2 regions of the Vescimonas coprocola genome follow, and region 2 is predicted to be linked to the other one. Evidence: a T-box and tRNA genes for the amino acid it is inferred to sense, from the RefSeq annotation. Region 2 holds a T-box; the other holds one or more tRNA genes.
What was found. A T-box is a leader RNA that pairs with one kind of tRNA and senses whether it is charged. The one in region 2 lies ahead of KJS28_RS04425 (valine--tRNA ligase), so its partner is inferred to be a tRNA-Val.
Positions count from the first base shown of each region.

Region 1: it encodes a tRNA-Val, which carries the amino acid that the T-box ahead of KJS28_RS04425 (valine--tRNA ligase) is inferred to sense. The anticodon was not compared.

Region 1 covers NZ_AP023418.1:1,551,217-1,559,809, forward strand. Annotated here, with positions in the region: gene KJS28_RS07630 (hypothetical protein) at 159-680, opposite strand; gene KJS28_RS07635 (MarR family transcriptional regulator) at 684-1,805, opposite strand; gene KJS28_RS07640 (hypothetical protein) at 2,179-2,355, opposite strand; gene KJS28_RS07645 (amino acid kinase family protein) at 2,374-2,937, opposite strand; gene KJS28_RS07650 (YerC/YecD family TrpR-related protein) at 3,082-3,399, shown strand; gene KJS28_RS07655 (class I SAM-dependent DNA methyltransferase) at 3,383-4,126, shown strand; gene hslO (Hsp33 family molecular chaperone HslO) at 4,137-5,027, shown strand; tRNA gene KJS28_RS07665 (tRNA-Val) at 5,118-5,194, shown strand; tRNA gene KJS28_RS07670 (tRNA-Asp) at 5,201-5,277, shown strand; tRNA gene KJS28_RS07675 (tRNA-Phe) at 5,281-5,356, shown strand; tRNA gene KJS28_RS07680 (tRNA-Gly) at 5,382-5,457, shown strand; tRNA gene KJS28_RS07685 (tRNA-Cys) at 5,499-5,573, shown strand; gene KJS28_RS07690 (hypothetical protein) at 5,957-6,646, shown strand; gene KJS28_RS07695 (hypothetical protein) at 6,720-7,421, shown strand; gene KJS28_RS07700 (DUF3991 and toprim domain-containing protein) at 7,418-8,593, shown strand, end outside.
Region 2 covers NZ_AP023418.1:885,159-893,751, reverse strand. Annotated here, with positions in the region: gene KJS28_RS04435 (MATE family efflux transporter) at 1-924, opposite strand, end outside; gene KJS28_RS04430 (DUF5662 family protein) at 1,138-1,707, opposite strand; T-box leader at 1,815-2,041, shown strand; gene KJS28_RS04425 (valine--tRNA ligase) at 2,103-4,736, shown strand; gene KJS28_RS04420 (STAS domain-containing protein) at 4,846-5,151, shown strand; gene spoIIAB (anti-sigma F factor) at 5,165-5,614, shown strand; gene KJS28_RS04410 (sigma-70 family RNA polymerase sigma factor) at 5,611-6,315, shown strand; gene KJS28_RS04405 (type III pantothenate kinase) at 7,807-8,577, opposite strand.

The DNA of each region.
Region 1 (8,593 bases), 670 kb from region 2:
GGGCAACAAAAAAACACCATCGAAAAAATGGTGTCTGTTTTGCCCTTGTCGGCACTTGATACAGTTTTGAGCATACACATTATAGCACATACGGATTTGCGCCACAATAGCAAAACACTGCCAATATACTGCCATTGACCGCCGATTTGCTGCCAACGCTATTTATCGGGAAAAAATTGCTCCATAAGACTCAAACTATCCCGGGAAGTATAGCCCCACAAGATTGAAGAAAGAGCCTCCACAGCATTCTTTCGCCTGCGGAAAAAGGTGCGTTCGCTGATGTCGGACACATGGGGTCGGATCATTTCAATAATCTCATCAACGCTCCGATACTGCTGGGGCGAAAGGTAGCTGTAATAAAGCAGCCAATAATACATCTCGCCGTGTTTATGCTTGTTTCGCATGATATTGACCGAGACTTCCAGCAACTTCAGCATTTGATAGCTTTTTTCAATGCTTCTGGCCTGTTCTTCGATGCCGTTATCCGAGAAATCCACACCGGCAAGGTAGATGGACTCCAAAAAGTCCTCGATACTGCTGCCAACCTCCATCTGAAACCGTCGTTTGACCTGCTGCACCGACAGCTCCAAACCCCACACCACATCCCGGTATTTTTTCAGAAGCAGGTAGGTATCGTGAAATCTTTGGTCTTCCGGCATCTGTTCCGGTTGCTTTTTCATCGGTCACACCTCCTTCACGGTTACGGGCGACAGCCGTACCTCAAACTGGAATATCTCTGTGGAATCCTTGCACGACAGCACAAGCAAATAGCGATAGTCTTTCAGTTTCCGGAGATCACAGACATGAATAAATGCTTTCCTGCAATCGTCGGATAAGGGTAATAACTTACACTGGAGCCTTGGGCATGAAAAGCAAGGAAAGCCTTGTGCAGCAAGGATTTTTGCCGCTTTTTGCAGAATAATCTCCGTGTGCGATTTTGAAACGCCGGAACTGTTTTCTGACACGCTACCTTCCTCCGTTTCTTCGTCCATCTGAATATGGATATTAAGCGACATTGCCACCTCATCTTTGTCGATCATCACATCGGAAATCTGGAACATGGTCGAAAGATATTGCTTGAGGTAGATAGCCGTGCCGTGCGTTCCGGGGAATGCGACCATAGATAGATAGTCGAGCTCCTGCATTTTGCGGAGATAGCGTCCTGCCGTCGCCTTGGACACGCCCCAGCGCTGTGCAAGCTCCGCATACCCGATGAGTGGGCTTCCGGTGCCGTTTCTCATATACACGACGGGACCGACCTCTGAGCCTTGCACCTGCGTGTCGTTGTATACGGTGTTGATCCACAGATCCAGCATAGCGTCCATTTCCGAACAGCGGCCGGCGCTGACCAATTCATTGGCAACCGAGATCGGCAGAAAGAAGAAGCCAGTATCCTTCTGGCACGGGGCGTTGTACTCTAAAACTCTGTTGTATTTGCACCATCCTTTGATTTTGAATTTCACCAGCCTGCCCCGGCCGAGCAGCGTATAGGTGATAAGGTGTCTGTCCTGCAGCTCCCTGAGAATGGCAAGTGCCTGATGCTGAAAGCGAGTGCGGAACCACTCGGTTAGCTCGCTCACACGGCAGAGCCATTCGCCGGGATAGATCGTGTAGCTGATTCCATCGATCCGTTTATAGGAAGTACGGAAGTTTGCAAAGCAGGACAGCACCGTGAAATGGTAAAGCCCCGATGTGCCGCCGACACGGATGCTTTTATCCTTCATCAGCAGCCCGATAAATTGCCGGTAGATCCGGCAGCGTGGGTAATCCACGATTTGTTTTAATTCTAATTGATACTCTGACATGGTTGTTTCCTCCTTGAAACAGGAAAAGCGGTGCAGAACCAAATGGAACTGCACCGCTCAGGCAGCAAACTATTGATTTTTGCGCCTTTTGTAGTATAATATTCATATAGCCTATAGAGAAACAAGGTTGTTCCTCTGTTGCCAACAAATATTGATACGAGTGAGATACCTGATTTTGAGGTACACGACGGGTACACAAAAAAGTTTTTCTCGCAAAATCAGACTGGTAACGGAAGGAATAACCGCCGTATAAGATACCTATGACACTCATTTTTATGGGTGAGGAGATATTCAAAACGGAGTGGGAATAACCTCACACATCAAAAGAGCGCTCTCCCCATTCCGGGGAGAGCGCTCTTTTTGATGCAGGGAATTACTCAGCAACCACAGTATACCAAATGCCGCCGTTGGTCAGAGCCTCCTTCAGTTCCGTAACGTTCACCACAGGGTAAGTGGCGTTCTCGTCATAGGTGTTGTTGAAGCTGTCGCCCTCCACGGTGTCCTGGGTGGCGTAGACGGTGATGGTAATGCCGTCAATAGACTCGTTCATGTAGTCGTTGCCAGCCCATCACGGCCCAAGTGGATCCAGCGGCCCCAGCTCCGGGTCGTAGGGCAAACACACCACCTCGTATCCCCCGCTGGGACGGCTCCCCGGCAGGAGCAGTCCCTCTTCCCCCAACCAGAAATCGCCGGGGTGCAGGACCAGCCCCCGCTCTTGCGCCGTCTCCCGCAGACGGCGGTGCCACGGCGTATGGGGCGGGAAGCACTCCCCCACCCCCACCGGCAGTCCCTCCGCCCACACATCGCCCCGGCAGCGGTACGGCCACGGTCCCGTAAGCTCCGTGCAGATGCTCACACCATGCTCCGTCTCCCGAACGATACGGCTGCGGAGGGCCGCCGTAGTCAGCGGCAGCATCCCGCCCTGTTCCAAAGCCCTCCGACATCGCTCCGCCAGCTGCGGCAACAGCACCCGGCGGCCATAGTCCAGCAGCCCCCTGCCCCACGCTGCATAATACCGGCAGAAGGCCCGCCTTCCCTCCCAATGGGGCAGCTCTGCCTCCACTGTCAGCAGCGGCAGTTCCTCCCAAGTCAGCACTTGGGGCGGAAAAACAGGTTCAACGGTCACAGCCACAGCCAGCCCTCCTCTCGTATCCTACCCTCCACTCTATGCACCCCCGGCACCGCAGGTGCAAAAAAGTTTCCGCCGCCCGTTTACTTTCATACGTTACCATGATACAATATGAAAGTACATCCAACAGAAACGGAGGAATGTTCCATGGCGCACAAGACCACCATCGCCACCAAGGAGAAAAACGAGCGGCTGTACCGGGCCATTCTGGCTCTGGAAACGGAGGAGGAGTGCTATGCCTTCTTTCAGGACCTGTGTACCATTGCCGAGCTGCGCTCCATGGAGCAGCGCTACGAGGTAGCCACCCTGCTCAGCGAGGGCATGGTGTACAGCGACATACTGGAGCGCACCGGCGCCTCCAGCGCCACCATCAGTCGGGTGAACCGGGCTCTCCTCAACGGGACCGGCGGCTACGTCAGTGTGCTGGGCAAGATGAAGGAGGGCGGTCATGATGAGCAGCTATGAGGGGCTTGCGGCGTCCTACGATGCCCTGACCACCGACGTAGGCTACGAGAAGCGGGCGGACTTTCTGGAAAAGCTCTTCCGCCGCAGCCGTATCCCCGTCCACACGGTGCTGGATCTGGCCTGCGGCACCGGCACCATGACGTGGCTGCTGACAGACCGGGGCTATGAGCTCATCGGCGTGGACGGCTCCGAGGAGATGCTGGCCGCCGCCATGGAGAAAAGCGGACAGGTGGAGGGCATCCCCCCCATCTTCCTGCACCAGTCCATGCCCCAGCTGGATCTTTACGGCACGGTGGATGCCGCCATCTGCTGTCTGGACAGCCTGAACTATCTCACCCGCCCCGCCGATGTGCAGCGCACCTTCCGGCGGCTGCACCTGTTCATCGCCCCCGGCGGGCCGCTGGTGTTCGACATCAATACCGTGGCCAAGCTGGCGGCGCTGGATGGACAGGTCTTTCTGGACGAGACGGAGGACACCTACTGCGTCTGGCGCACGGAGTATCACCGGGGACTGTGTACCTATTACATGGATCTCTTCGACCGCCGCCGGGACGGCGCATGGCAGCGGGAGCTGGAGATCCACCGGCAGCGGGCCTATACCACAGAGGAGCTCACCGGCTGGCTGAGGGCTGCCGGTTTCAACGATATCCGCACTTGGGGCGACGGAAAGCTGCGCCGTCCCACGGAAAACGAGCAGCGGATCTATTTTTCCTGTATCAGAGAGTGAGGTCATTTTCATGAGCGATCATATTTTGCGTGCCATTACATCCGACGGTCTGGTGCAGGCCGCCGCTATCAGCAGCCGTGACCTGACGGAGCGGGCCCGGCAGATCCACAAGACCCTGCCGGTGGCCACCGCCGCCTTGGGCCGGACACTGGCCGGAGCCTCCATGATGGGCAACGCCCTGAAGGGCCACGGTGCCAGCCTGACCCTCCAGATCAAGGGCAGCGGCCCCTTGGGTACCATTCTGGCAGTATCCGACTCCGACGGCAACGTCCGTGGCTACGTCACCAACCCTCAGACGGAGTTGCCCCTGCGCCCCGACGGCAAGCTGGACGTGGGTGGGGCCGTGGGACAGGAGGGCTCCCTGACGGTCATCAAGGACCTGCACATGAAGGAGCCCTATGTGGGTACCGTGAACCTGCTGGGAGGCGAGATCGCCGAGGACATCGCCGCCTACTTCGTGGAGTCCGAGCAGATCCCCACCGCCTGCGCTCTGGGGGTGCTCATTGACCGGAATCAGAGCGTCAAGGCCGCCGGTGGCTATCTGATCCAGCTGATGCCCGGCGCCGGGGAGGACACCATCGCTAAGGTGGAGGGCGGTATCATGGCCGCCGGCAACGTCTCCGCCATTCTGGAAAAGGATCCCGACCCGGAGGCCATGCTGCGGGCGGTGCTGTCGGACTTCGAGGTGAAGGTGCTGGAGCAGGAGCCTGTGGAGTACCGCTGCGGGTGCAGCCGGGAGCGCATCGAGCGGGCGCTGCTGTCACTGGGTCGGGACGAACTCTCCGCCATTCTGGCCGAGCAAGGCTCCTGCGACCTGACGTGTCAATTCTGCGACCGGGTGTACCACTTCTCCGGCCCGGAGCTGGAGGGGCTGATCCAGAGCCTTGAGAAAAAAGATTGAAAAAATCTGATTTTCCTGTTGACATGGCGGCCGGTTTTTAGTATAATTATCCTTGCCGTTGCGATGGTAAGCCCTTCCGGCGGCAAGGACGGGAGCATAGCTCAGCTGGTTAGAGCACCTGCCTTACAAGCAGGGGGTCACTGGTTCGAGTCCAGTTGTTCCCACCATGATACGGCCAAGTAGTTCAGTTGGTTAGAACGCCAGCCTGTCACGCTGGAGGTCGTGGGTTCGAGCCCCATCTTGGTCGCCATATGCCTCTGTAGCTCAGTTGGTAGAGCAGCGGACTGAAAATCCGCGTGTCGTTGGTTCGACTCCGACCGGAGGCACCATGACGCTGAAATATCGGCGTCATCTGCGGGCGTAGCTCATCTGGTAGAGCGCGACCTTGCCAAGGTCGAGGTAGCGAGTTCGAGCCTCGTCGCCCGCTCCAAAAACAGAGAAAACGGCGAACCTCGCCGTTTTCTCTTATCCGGTGACATAGCCAAGTGGTAAGGCAAGGGTCTGCAAAACCCTCATTCCCCAGTTCAAATCTGGGTGTCACCTCCATATTAACTAAACGGTATAGATGCGTCTGGCGAAAAGTCAGGCGCATCAACCGTTTCCGGGCTTTTTCAGGCCCGGATTTTTTCTTTCAAACCATAGATGCAAATCGCTGTTTCAGAGCGTCTGCCCCGATTCGAACCGGGCGTTTTCCTGTTTCATGCAGATGCGTTCAGCCAGCGCCCTTTTTCAGCGGCGATTTTTCCGGCTGGCAGCGGTATTTTTCTCAAAAAAGAATCACAGAGATTTGGGCGTCGTTTTGTTGGTCCTGACGGACTAAGAAAGCGGTGCCCTTTTTCATTTCAAAAAGGGCGCTGGTCGCAGCGCCTGCATTTGTAGGTCGGAGCATGATCGCTCCGGCCTTATTTTTTATGCATGGGAGGAGCTATATGAGCATCAGCGCAGAAGAAAAGGTCTGTTACCTCAGAGAAGCAGCAATCGTCCTTGCCAAGGAGGGTTTCCAGTTGGACGAAGTTCACACTGACAGGCTGTGTATCCTGCTTGACGGTGCGCCGCTGTGCGAAGTGACCGAGAACGGCGGCATCACCTACCGAAATGAGGACATTAATGAACCGGAACGGGTCGCCGCCAAGGACATGGTGTATGAGATCGTCAGAAACACAGCGGAATATATGCGGCAGATGGAAACAGCGCCCTTTTTGAAAGCCGACGGTCTGGAGGACGGCTACAAGGTGCTGGCGGATTTCAACGGCACTGTGCTGGCTGGAGTTCAGAGCAAACACGGAGTCCACTTCGTCACATGGGATTGGGCCTATGGGCACACAGGAGTATGTCATGGGCACTATTTCATGGAGAACTATGCAGGAGCCAAACAGGACTTTGCTATCCGCTCCGCACTGATTCAAAAGGAACGGCTTTTCACCCCAGAGCAGATGACCGAGATTTATCGCTGCTGTGCGGACTCTGTAGACGGAGATTTCTTTGAACTCACGGGAGAGCAGGAAAAAATGATCCGCAGTGTTCAGCAGCAGATTGAGGAGTGTGTGCCGGATTTGGACGAGCGAATCCGGCAGCAGGAAGAAGCCTTGGAACAAGTCGCGCAGCAACAGACAATGTAATATCAAACGGAACGGGCCGGAGTCTTAGCAATAAGATTCCGGCCCTTTTTTCATTTCAGAGAGGAGTTCGCTTATGCCGTACTATTTCATGCGAGACACGCCGCTGCAGGCGTTGGAGCAGTTGATGATGTCTCAGCCCGGTCAAAAGCCCAGAGGTGGTGGAATATATCGCAGCCCATTTCGTTACACGCCCGAAGATATGGCGTGCGAATACTGCCAGAACTATGTCCGCAAGCATCCGTGCCGCCTATGTGAATGTACCTGCCTGGAGGAGCGGATCGAGGCAGGTGTGCTGGAGCTGAATGCGTTCATGTGGGACTGCTTCACCCCCTCTATGGGGCCGCAGTTTCGAAAAAGGATGCATCAGCAATTCAGAGAGAGGAAACCTCAATTCTTCCAATTCTTCCTGTCCGATGCCCACCGGCGAAGATGGACACATTGGCGAGAGCGCTGCTGGCGTTTGTCCGACCGGAACAAAGCGGCCCTCTTCCCGCTCACGGCATACGAGAGCCTTTGGCGCAGGATGGTCTGGAAATGCGGGAATGACGGCTTTGACTTCCAAAGCGTCCGGCTCGGAGGAATCGAGCCGGAGCTATACAGCGTCTACCAGGCGGCGAAGGCCATTGCGGTCGGCTGCTGTAATATCACTCTCGCAGACCTTGCGTCTCCGGAATTGGTCACAGATGAGGCGTTCCACCTGATCACTGGCGCACTACTGATGGCCAAGTACGGAGATGCGGTTTTGAATTTGGAAAAAGGAGTTGACGAAACATGATGATACAAGCGGTGCTTGGCAATCCGCATCACCCGGAATACGGCGTGGCGACCATTCCGTTTCCTATTCCCCGCGACCAGCACGCACACTGCATGGAGCTGCTGGAGGCGTTGGAAATCGGTGACGCGGTCAAGGCGGACTGCAAGGTGGAGAAGATCGACAGCTTCTACACCGTTCTCAAGCGAGTGGAAATGCTCACGGTCAATGTGGAGGAGCTGAACTACCTCGCCAAGCGGCTGGACAGCTTCGACACCGGCGAAGCCGCACAGTTTCAGGCGATGGCCCACAAGCTGGAGCTGTTCGAGTTAAAGGATCTCATCAACCTGACCTTCTGCTGCCAGCAGGCCACGGTCATTACTGACTTTTCCGACCTCGCCGCTGTTGGCCGTAACCACTACATGAACCTGCACGGCGGCAGCGCAAGCGTGGATGAGCTGAACGCGCTGGACGGCAAGAAAACCGCACGGCAGCTCATCGAAAGCGGCAGCGGCACGATCACCCCCTACGGTGTGGTCTACGACAACGGTATGAAGTTAGAGCAGGTCTACGATGGCCGGTTCTTCCCCTGCTATTACTACAAGCCGAACGCCATCACCATTGCGGTGACCTCCAAAGCCGAACCGGAGGACACAGAGCATATCACATGGCTGTACCTCATCAAGCATCGCGGCATCGCAAGGGATGTGGTGGCGCACTTTGCCAAGGCCGGACTTCTGTATGAAGATGCCGAGTATCACAACGCCGTGTTTGTTGGCACGGATACAGATGGTGTCCCCCACCACGCCCATAAGCGCAGCGCCAACAGCTACGGGAAAGCCTTTCGCTTGAATGTGGAGGGCAGTGATCCACGATACAGCTTCCATTATGTCGGCACAGACAGAAGTCTGTATGTGTTTGAAGCGCCCATCGATATGCTGTCCTACATCACCCTTTACCCAGAGAACTGGCAGCGGCACAGCTATGTGGCCTGCTGCGGCACATCCATTCAGCCAGTATTGCAGATGTTGGAACAAGCGCCGCAGCTCGACACCGTTCTGCTCTGTCTTGATAATGATGAAACCGGCCATCAGGCCAGCCGCCGGATGCGGGAGCAGTTGGAAATGCGCTATTCCGTGGAGCGCCTGATCCCGGAAAGCAAAGACTGGAATGACGATCTGACCCTGAGCATCGAA
Region 2 (8,593 bases):
GCTGACAAAGGTGGCACAGCCAGTATAGAAGGCAGACATCATATTGAAGATCAGCGTATCGGCGTTGGCAGCTGCCGAGCTACCGGATACCATCACCGAATCGAAGCTGTTGACGCCGATCTGTACGAAGAGGTTTGCAACGGCAAAGATGGCGTTTTGCAGGCCGGAGGGGATGCCGATCATCAGCACCCGCTTGGCGGCGGCCTTGTCGATGCACAGCTTTTTCAGATGCACTCTGCAGGCATCCTTTTGGCTCATCAGATGCCGCATGATCAGCAGAGCGGACAGCCACTGGGCGATGGCGCTGGCGATGGCCACACCGAGGGCGGCCATGTGGCACTGGATCACAAAGAACAGGTTCAGGGCCACATTCACCACGCCGGCAATGCTCAGATACAGCAGAGGCCGCTTTGTGTCCCCGGCGGCACTGAGGACACCATTGCCGAAGTTGTATACCGCCATGGCCGGCATACCCAGAGCGTAGATCCGCAGATACCCCACGGCGCCGGGCAGCAACTCCTCCTTGGTATTCAGCAGCAGCAGCATGGGCTTCGCCAGCAGCAGACAGACCAGGCACACCACGATACCGATACCGCTGCAGATGAGCAGGGAGGTGTGGATGGTCTTCTCCACGTCCTCATGACTGCCCAGCCCCAGTCCACGGGCCACGACCACATTGACACCGCTGCCGATGCCAATGAGCAGTCCCGTAAACAGGGATACCAGCAGAGTGGTGGAGCCCACAGCGCCCAGCGCCAGATAGTCGGCAAATTTACCGGCAATGGCCACGTCGCTGAGGTTGAACAGCACCTCCAGCACCTGCGTCATCATCAGCGGCAGGCTGAACAGCAGAATATTTTTCCACAGGGACCCTGTGGTTATTTCAATCGAAAATAAACTTTTTTTCCCGTTTTTCTCCATCATATGTTCCTCTTTTTCATCATTTTTCCTCTCACGATCATACAGTATATCACGGCGCACATCCTTCCACAACCCCTGCTGCTGCCATTTTTTAATGGGATTCCCTACATAGAAATTGTTCAATATGCTGTATAAATCAAAGGAAAGCCTGTGAAAAACACCGAAAAGGAAAAGCCACCCCGATCTATTGGGTCGGCAGCAGCTTTTGCCCGGCATTTATGACCTTCGCAGCTCCTTCAGCTCCTGCCGGATCTGTCGGAAAGCGGCATCCTCACCCTGCTCCTTCAGAAGCAGCAGCCACCGGGTCAGCAGCTCGCTGGTCTCCGGATGGATGAAGCCGTGACCGTGCTCCGACCGGCACAGATGCCCCTTGGAGTGCTGGAAATAGTCGTAGGGAGAGGCATCGGTGTATTTCTCCTTCTGATACACCCGGCAGGCGGCGATGCGGTCACAGAACATCTCCGCCACATACTTCACCGGCATCTTGCAGCCACCGATGAAGGGCGTTCCGTCCTCGCCCCGGCAGTAGTCGATCCAATATTCAAAATGGTGGCGGTTGCGGCCCTTGTGGTGGAGCCATGACAGGCTGACGCCGTTGACCAGCCGCTCCTGATCGTTGGGACTGCGGTAGCCCTGATAGTATTTGGCGCTGCGCCAGAACTCCGTGGGGCTGTATTTGCTGAGATCATGGGTCAGTCCCTGCCAGTACAGTCCCAACCGGAAGCAGTATTTCCGCACCAGATGGCGGTGTCGGTTCACGGTACGCAAATGCTCCAGAATATGCAAGGCGGCGCCCCCTCTCTTAGATACTCCCTATTATAACACCGCCCCGCCCAAAGGGAAAGGGGAACTTGACTTTTTTCCGGGAGTGTATTATACTGCATATATATTGTGTAACGGCACAGAAGGGAAGCAGTAAGCGGAGTGCGGAAGCCAAGAGAGGGAGCGGTGGGTGTAAGCTCCCGTGATGCGCCGCCCAAGTCGTCCCGGAGCCTTGGACTGAACACGGCAGTAGGTCCCAACGGTTTGCCCTCCGTTATCGGGGCGGGGCGCTTGCCCCATGAGTGCGGGAGTCATCCCGAACAACAGGTGGTACCACGGATCACAGTCCGTCCTGTTCCGCATCGGCGGAGCGGGGCGGTTTTTTTGATGATAAAATCCAAATCAGAAGGAGAGAACATATGCGTAAAGAATTGCCGAAGGTATACGATCCCCGTGAGGTGGAGCCGCAGATCTATCAGATGTGGATGGACAACGGCTGCTTCAAGGCGGACCCCGACCCGAAGAAGAAGCCTTTTTCCATTGTCATGCCTCCCCCCAACGTCACCGGCCAGCTGCACATGGGCCACGCCATGGACTCCACGCTGCAGGATATCCTCACCCGCTTTAAGCGGATGCAGGGCTATTCCGCCCTGTGGCTTCCCGGCACCGACCACGCCGGTATCGCCACCCAGATCAAGGTGGAGGAGCGACTGCGGGAGGAGGAGCACCTGACCCGCTATGATCTGGGTCGTGAAAAGTTCCTGGAGCGTGTCTGGGCCTGGAAGGAGAAGTACGGCAACCGTATCGTGGAGCAGCAGAAGAAGATGGGTGCCTCCTGTGACTGGTCCCGCTCCCGGTTCACCATGGACGAGGGCTGCTCTCAGGCGGTGCGTGAGGCCTTCTGCGAGCTGTATGACAAGGGCCTCATCTACAAGGGAAGCCGCATCATCAACTGGTGCCCCCACTGCCTGACGGCGCTGTCCGACGCCGAGGTGGAGTATACCGACAAGCCCGGCCACCTGTGGCATATCCGCTACCCGTTGGCCGACGGCAGCGGCGATATCGTGGTGGCCACCACCCGGCCTGAGACCATGATGGGCGACACCGGTGTGGCGGTAAACCCGGAGGACGAGCACTTCAAGCACCTCATCGGCAAGACCTGCATCCTGCCCATCATGAACCGTGAGATCCCCATTGTGGGTGATGATTACTGCGAGATCGGCTTCGGTACCGGTGCTGTGAAGATGACCCCTGCCCACGATCCCAACGACTTCGAGGTGGGTCTGCGCCACAATCTGGAGGTGATCCGTGTCATCAACGACGACGGCACCATCAACGAAAACGGCGGCAAGTACAACGGCATGGACCGCTACGAGTGCCGCAAAGCCATCGTCAAGGATCTGGAGGAGCAGGGATATCTGGTCAAGACCGAGCCCTATTCCCACAACGTCGGCACTTGCTACCGCTGCCACAACGACGTGGAGCCCCTGATCTCCGCCCAGTGGTTCGTGAAGATGGAGCCTCTGGCCAAGGAGGCCATCCGGGTGGTGAAGGACGGCACCATCAAGTTTGTGCCGGAGCGCTTTACCAAAACCTATACCAACTGGATGGAGAACGTCCATGACTGGTGCATCTCCCGTCAGCTGTGGTGGGGCCACCAGATTCCCGCATGGTACTGCGACGAGTGCGGACACATCAACGTCAGCCGTCAGGATCCCACCCGGTGCGAAAAGTGCGACTGCACCCACCTGACCCGTGAGGAGGACGTGCTGGATACATGGTTCAGCTCCGCCCTGTGGCCCTTCTCCACGCTGGGCTGGCCCAACAAGGACTCCGAGGACCTGAGGTACTGGTACCCCACCTCCGTGCTGGTCACCGGCTACGATATCATCTTCTTCTGGGTGGCCCGTATGATCTTCTCCGGCATGGAGCAGATGAAGCAGGAGCCCTTCAAGACGGTGTTCATCCACGGTCTGGTCCGGGATGACAAGGGCCGCAAGATGTCCAAGTCTCTCGGCAACGGCATTGACCCGCTGGAGATGGCGGACAAGTTCGGTGCCGATGCCCTGCGCTTCAACCTCATCACCGGCAATAGCCCCGGCAACGATATGCGCTTCTTTGTGGAGAAGTGTGAGGCCATGCGGAACTTTGCCAATAAGATCTGGAATGCCTCCCGCTATGTGATGATGAACCTCACCATCGACCATGTACAGCTACCGGAGCAGCTGGAGCTGGAGGACAAGTGGGTTCTCAGCAAGCTGAATACCCTCATCCGGGAGGTCACGGATAATATGGAGGCCTATGAACTGGGCGTGGCCTCCGCCAAGATCTACGACTTCATTTGGGACACCTACTGCGACTGGTACATCGAGCTTACCAAGGCCCGGTTGTACGGCGAGGACGAGGAGGCCAAGCTGGCGGCTCAGAACGTGCTGTGCTATGTGCTGCTGCGGGTGCTGGAGCTGCTGCATCCCTTCATGCCCTTCATCACCGAGGAGATCTGGCAGGCGCTGCCCCACGAGGGCGACTTCCTGATCCAGGCCCAGTGGCCGGAGTATCAGGAGCGCTTCGCCTTCACTCAGGAGGAAAACGCCATGGAGGCGGTGAAGGACGCCATTTCCGCCGTCCGAGCCCGGCGCTCCGAGATGAACGTGCCGCCCTCCCGGAAGGCCAAGATCCTTATCGTCACCCAGACCCCGGATATCTATGCCGGCGGCCGGGACTTCATCATGCGGCTGGCCTACGCCAGCGAGGTGGAGGTTCAGGCGCAGTCTCCGGAGGATCTGAAGGGTATGGTCACCGTGGCCACCCACAACGCCACCCTCTATCTGCCTCTGGCGGAGCTGGTGGACATCCGGCAGGAGTTGGAGCGCATCGCCAAGGAGAAAACCAAGGCAGAGGAGAATCTGGCCCGCATCGAGAAGAAGCTGCAAAACGAGAGCTTCGTGTCCAAGGCCCCGGAGGCCGTGGTCAATGCCGAGCGGGAGAAGGCTGACAAGGCCCGTGCGCTGATCGCCAAGCTGGGGGAGTCCGCGGCGGCCATGCGTGGCTAATTTTTCCAAGCCCCCGTTTTTGACAGAAAATAACCGCTTCATCATGTATAATCACCGCAGATCGAAGGATCTGCGGTGATTTTATTTTTTGCACGAAGGAGCGATCCCAATGGAAGTTTCTGTAAAATGCGAGGCCCGCCATATCTGCATCCGCCTCTCAGGTGAGCTGGACCACCACAGCGCTAAGGGGCTCCTGCGGCGGCTGGATCAGGAGATTGAGAAGGCCCTGCCTACACAGCTGACGCTGGATCTCTCCGGCGTGACCTTTATGGACAGCTCCGGCATCGCCCTGCTGATCCGGGCCCGGCAGCGGATGCAGGAGCTGGGCGGCACGGCAGATGTCTGCGGTGCCGCAGCACAGGCCCGCCGAGTGCTGGATGCGGCGGGGCTCCAACGTTATCTGACCATACGATGAGAGGGGAGTACATATGAAGCGGAGACCGGAGAACTATGTGACCTTGGAATTTTTGAGCCGCAGCAGCAACGAGGGCTTTGCCCGTCTGGCCGCAGCGGCCTTTGCCGCCCAGCTGGATCCTACGCTGGACGAGCTGGGAGACATCAAAACCGCCGTCAGCGAGGCAGTGACTAACGCCATCGTCCACGCCTATCCAAATCAGCTGGGGAAGATCGTCATGAAGCTGCGGATGCTGGAAAATCAGACGCTGGAGTTGGTAATTCGTGACTGGGGCTGCGGCATGGAGGACGTGGAGCAGGCCCGGCAGCCGCTGTTCACCACCGGCGGCGAGGAGCGCAGCGGTATGGGCTTCACCATCATGGAGAGCTTTATGAATCAACTGGCGGTAAAGTCTGCCCCCGGCAAGGGAACCACCGTCACCATGCGTAAGCGTATCGCCTCCCGTGTCCCGGCGAAGCGATGAGCGAGCTGCTGACGCTGTTGGATCGGGCGCAGAATGGCGACAATGACGCCTGTCAGCAGGTGTTGACGGAAAATGTGGGGCTTATCTGGAGCATCGTCAAGCGATACAGCGGCTGCGGCGTGGACACAGACGACCTCTACCAGCTGGGATGTATTGGTTTTATCAAGGCTGTAAAGGGATTTGACCTCACATATGGAACGCAGTTTTCCACCTACGCCGTCCCCAAAATTGCCGGTGAGATCCGCCGTTTTCTCCGGGATGACGGCTCCGTCAAGGTGGGCCGCAGCCTCCGGGAAAAGGGCCAGACCCTGTTTTATACACGTGAACGATTGCGCCATACACTGGGGAGGGAACCGCAGCTGTCAGAATTGGCGCAGGAGACGGGAATGACTGTGGAGGAGGTCGCCGCCGTAAAGTTGGCCAACGGGCCGCTGGAATCCCTCCAGCAGGAGACCATCGACGGCCTGACGCTGGAATCCACCTTGGGGACAGACAGCCCGGAGGAGGGGATGGTAGAAAAAATAGCGCTGCGGGAAGCCATCGACAGCCTGCCGGAGCGGGAAAGGATCACCATACTTCTGCGTTTTTTTCGGGGAATGACACAGGAGCAAGCTGCCCGTATCCTGAAGGTATCTCAGGTACAGGTGTCCCGCTTGGAGCGCAAGGGACTGGCAAAGCTCCGGGAAATTTTAGAAGCGTGACGGGATTTAGAAGTATTTGGGAAGTATTTAACGATATCGCTGCTGGAGTATCAAAGATATCACGCAAGCTTCAAGTTTCTAATCCGTAATAGGTTCTTATAGGCTCAATCAACCCCTCCGGCTAAAGAGGGAGGGGTTGATTGAGCCACACGACATGATGACTTACTTGACAAACATTTGTTCGCCTGTTATGATACGCAAAACGGCATCTCGGCTCCAGCGGGGGATCCTTTTCTTCGGCACACAAGATTGAACAAAATGGATGATGTTTTGTTCAACTCAGTGCAAGTAGGATAGTCCGCCGCACCTCGGTAGACGCTGCCGACCCTGTTTGCTGCTATTTTGAGGCACCTCTGTACTCCTTGCGGGCGGTTCCCCGTGTTCTTTCTTATCCCCATAGCCTTTCCCGTTGTTTTTACCCATGGTAAAATCTTTTTTTATTTTTGCCGCAGTTCGTAGGCAGGCGGGTGAGGATCGTGCCGGTGGTGCCGTTCGCCCTGCGACTGCGTGCGCCGCTTGCGGCGTTCATGCAGCAGGGCATCGGAACGGCTGCACCGGTGCAATCCTCAGGCTTCGCCGCTTGCGGCGCTCGTCTCCGAAGCCGACCCCGCCGTGGTTCCTGCGGACTGCGGTTTTTTGTAAATGCACTTTCGAAAAATTCTGGTTGACACTTTTTCGCCTATCTGGTATAATATACTTAGTATTACCCCTGTAATCTCTGAGAATTTGAGAATCTTAGTTTACGATTTCACAATCTTCGTGAGACTGCACAATTTCTTTCCCGTTGTTTTGTGTATGTCTCACAAGGGCAGGGGGTTCAGTATTACCCCCTGCAACTTCTGTAAATCTGTGAATCTTTGTCAGGGGATTAACAAAGCTCAGTCATGCATTTCAATACCCTTTCGCATTGAAATACCGTAAAGGCACCGACCGTTTGGCCGGTGCTTTTGCTATCTTGCGTGTTGCAGGGTAGGGGACTTCTGAAAAGAGGTGTCCTGGTCAGACTTCTTCGCGGTAAGAAAAACCAGCGTGTGTGAACAGTAGTCACACACGCTGGTTTCGTTGTACGTTGTCATCGTCAAGCAACTGGCAGCTTAGTCGCACCAGTCCCGTAGGCCACATTAACCGCACGGATTGAACAATAACAATTATTTTGTTCAATCTTGACTTGCTCCCGCTTGTCTGCTACCATGGTGCCACCGATACCCGCAGGAAGGAGAGGCTTTGAGACGATATGCGAGATTGAACAAAATAAAAATTTTGTTCAATCGAGAAGAGGAGAAAACAAGCTTTTCCCCGTTTTGCGGCATCTGCGCTCGTGTTGGCTCCGGATAACCTCGGGTCACTTCTGACAATCGCATCACTCCGGACAAATTGTCGCACTCCTCATGGAATGCGTGGATTGAAATACGGTCATCCATCTCGTCATTGCTGTGCTGATCCGATGGAACCGCAAAAGTCTCCGCATCTATGTGCGGAGACTTTTGCGGTTCAGTGATTCTTCTGATAGATGGCCCACAGGCCGTTCATCAGAAGATATTTGTCATAATACACCTTGTTGCGGCAATACCGTACGATCACCGGCGCATTACTGCCGGTGGCCACAATGGTGGGCTGCTCACCCGGCAACATCTCCCTGATGCGGTCGATAATGCCGTCCAGCATTCCCGCCGTGCCGTAGACGATGCCGGAGCGCATACAGTCCTCTGTATTTTTCCCAATCAACTGTTTGGGATGCTGCAAGGAGATATCCGGCAGTTGGGCCGTGTGGTCGGACAGCGCATCCAGACTCAGCCGCACGCCGGGAAACATCAGGCCGCCCTCATAGCTGCGCTTGGCGGAGATATAGGAGATGGTGGTGGCCGTCCCCATGTCGATCATAATGATGGGCGGAGCGTACTTCTCCAGCGCCGCTACGGCGTTGGCCACCAGATCGGCCCCCAGTTGGTTGTGGACCTCCATGCGGATATTCAACCCTGTCTTGACACCGGGGCCCACCACCATGGGTGGCTCGCCCAGCAGCCGGGTCAGGGCTTTGGTCATCATAAAGTTGATAGGCGGCACCACGCTGGAAAAGATGGCACCGGTGACGTCCTTCAGATCATAGCGGTACAGTGCAAACAGATTCATCAGGTCGATGCTGATCTGATCCGCCGTTTTGCGGCTGTCGGTGTCGATGGAGGAGAGAAACAGGAGTTTCCCCGCTTTGTCAAACAGCCCCACAGATATGTTGGAATTTCCGATGTCGATCGCCAGCAGCATGGCAAGTCTCCTCCCT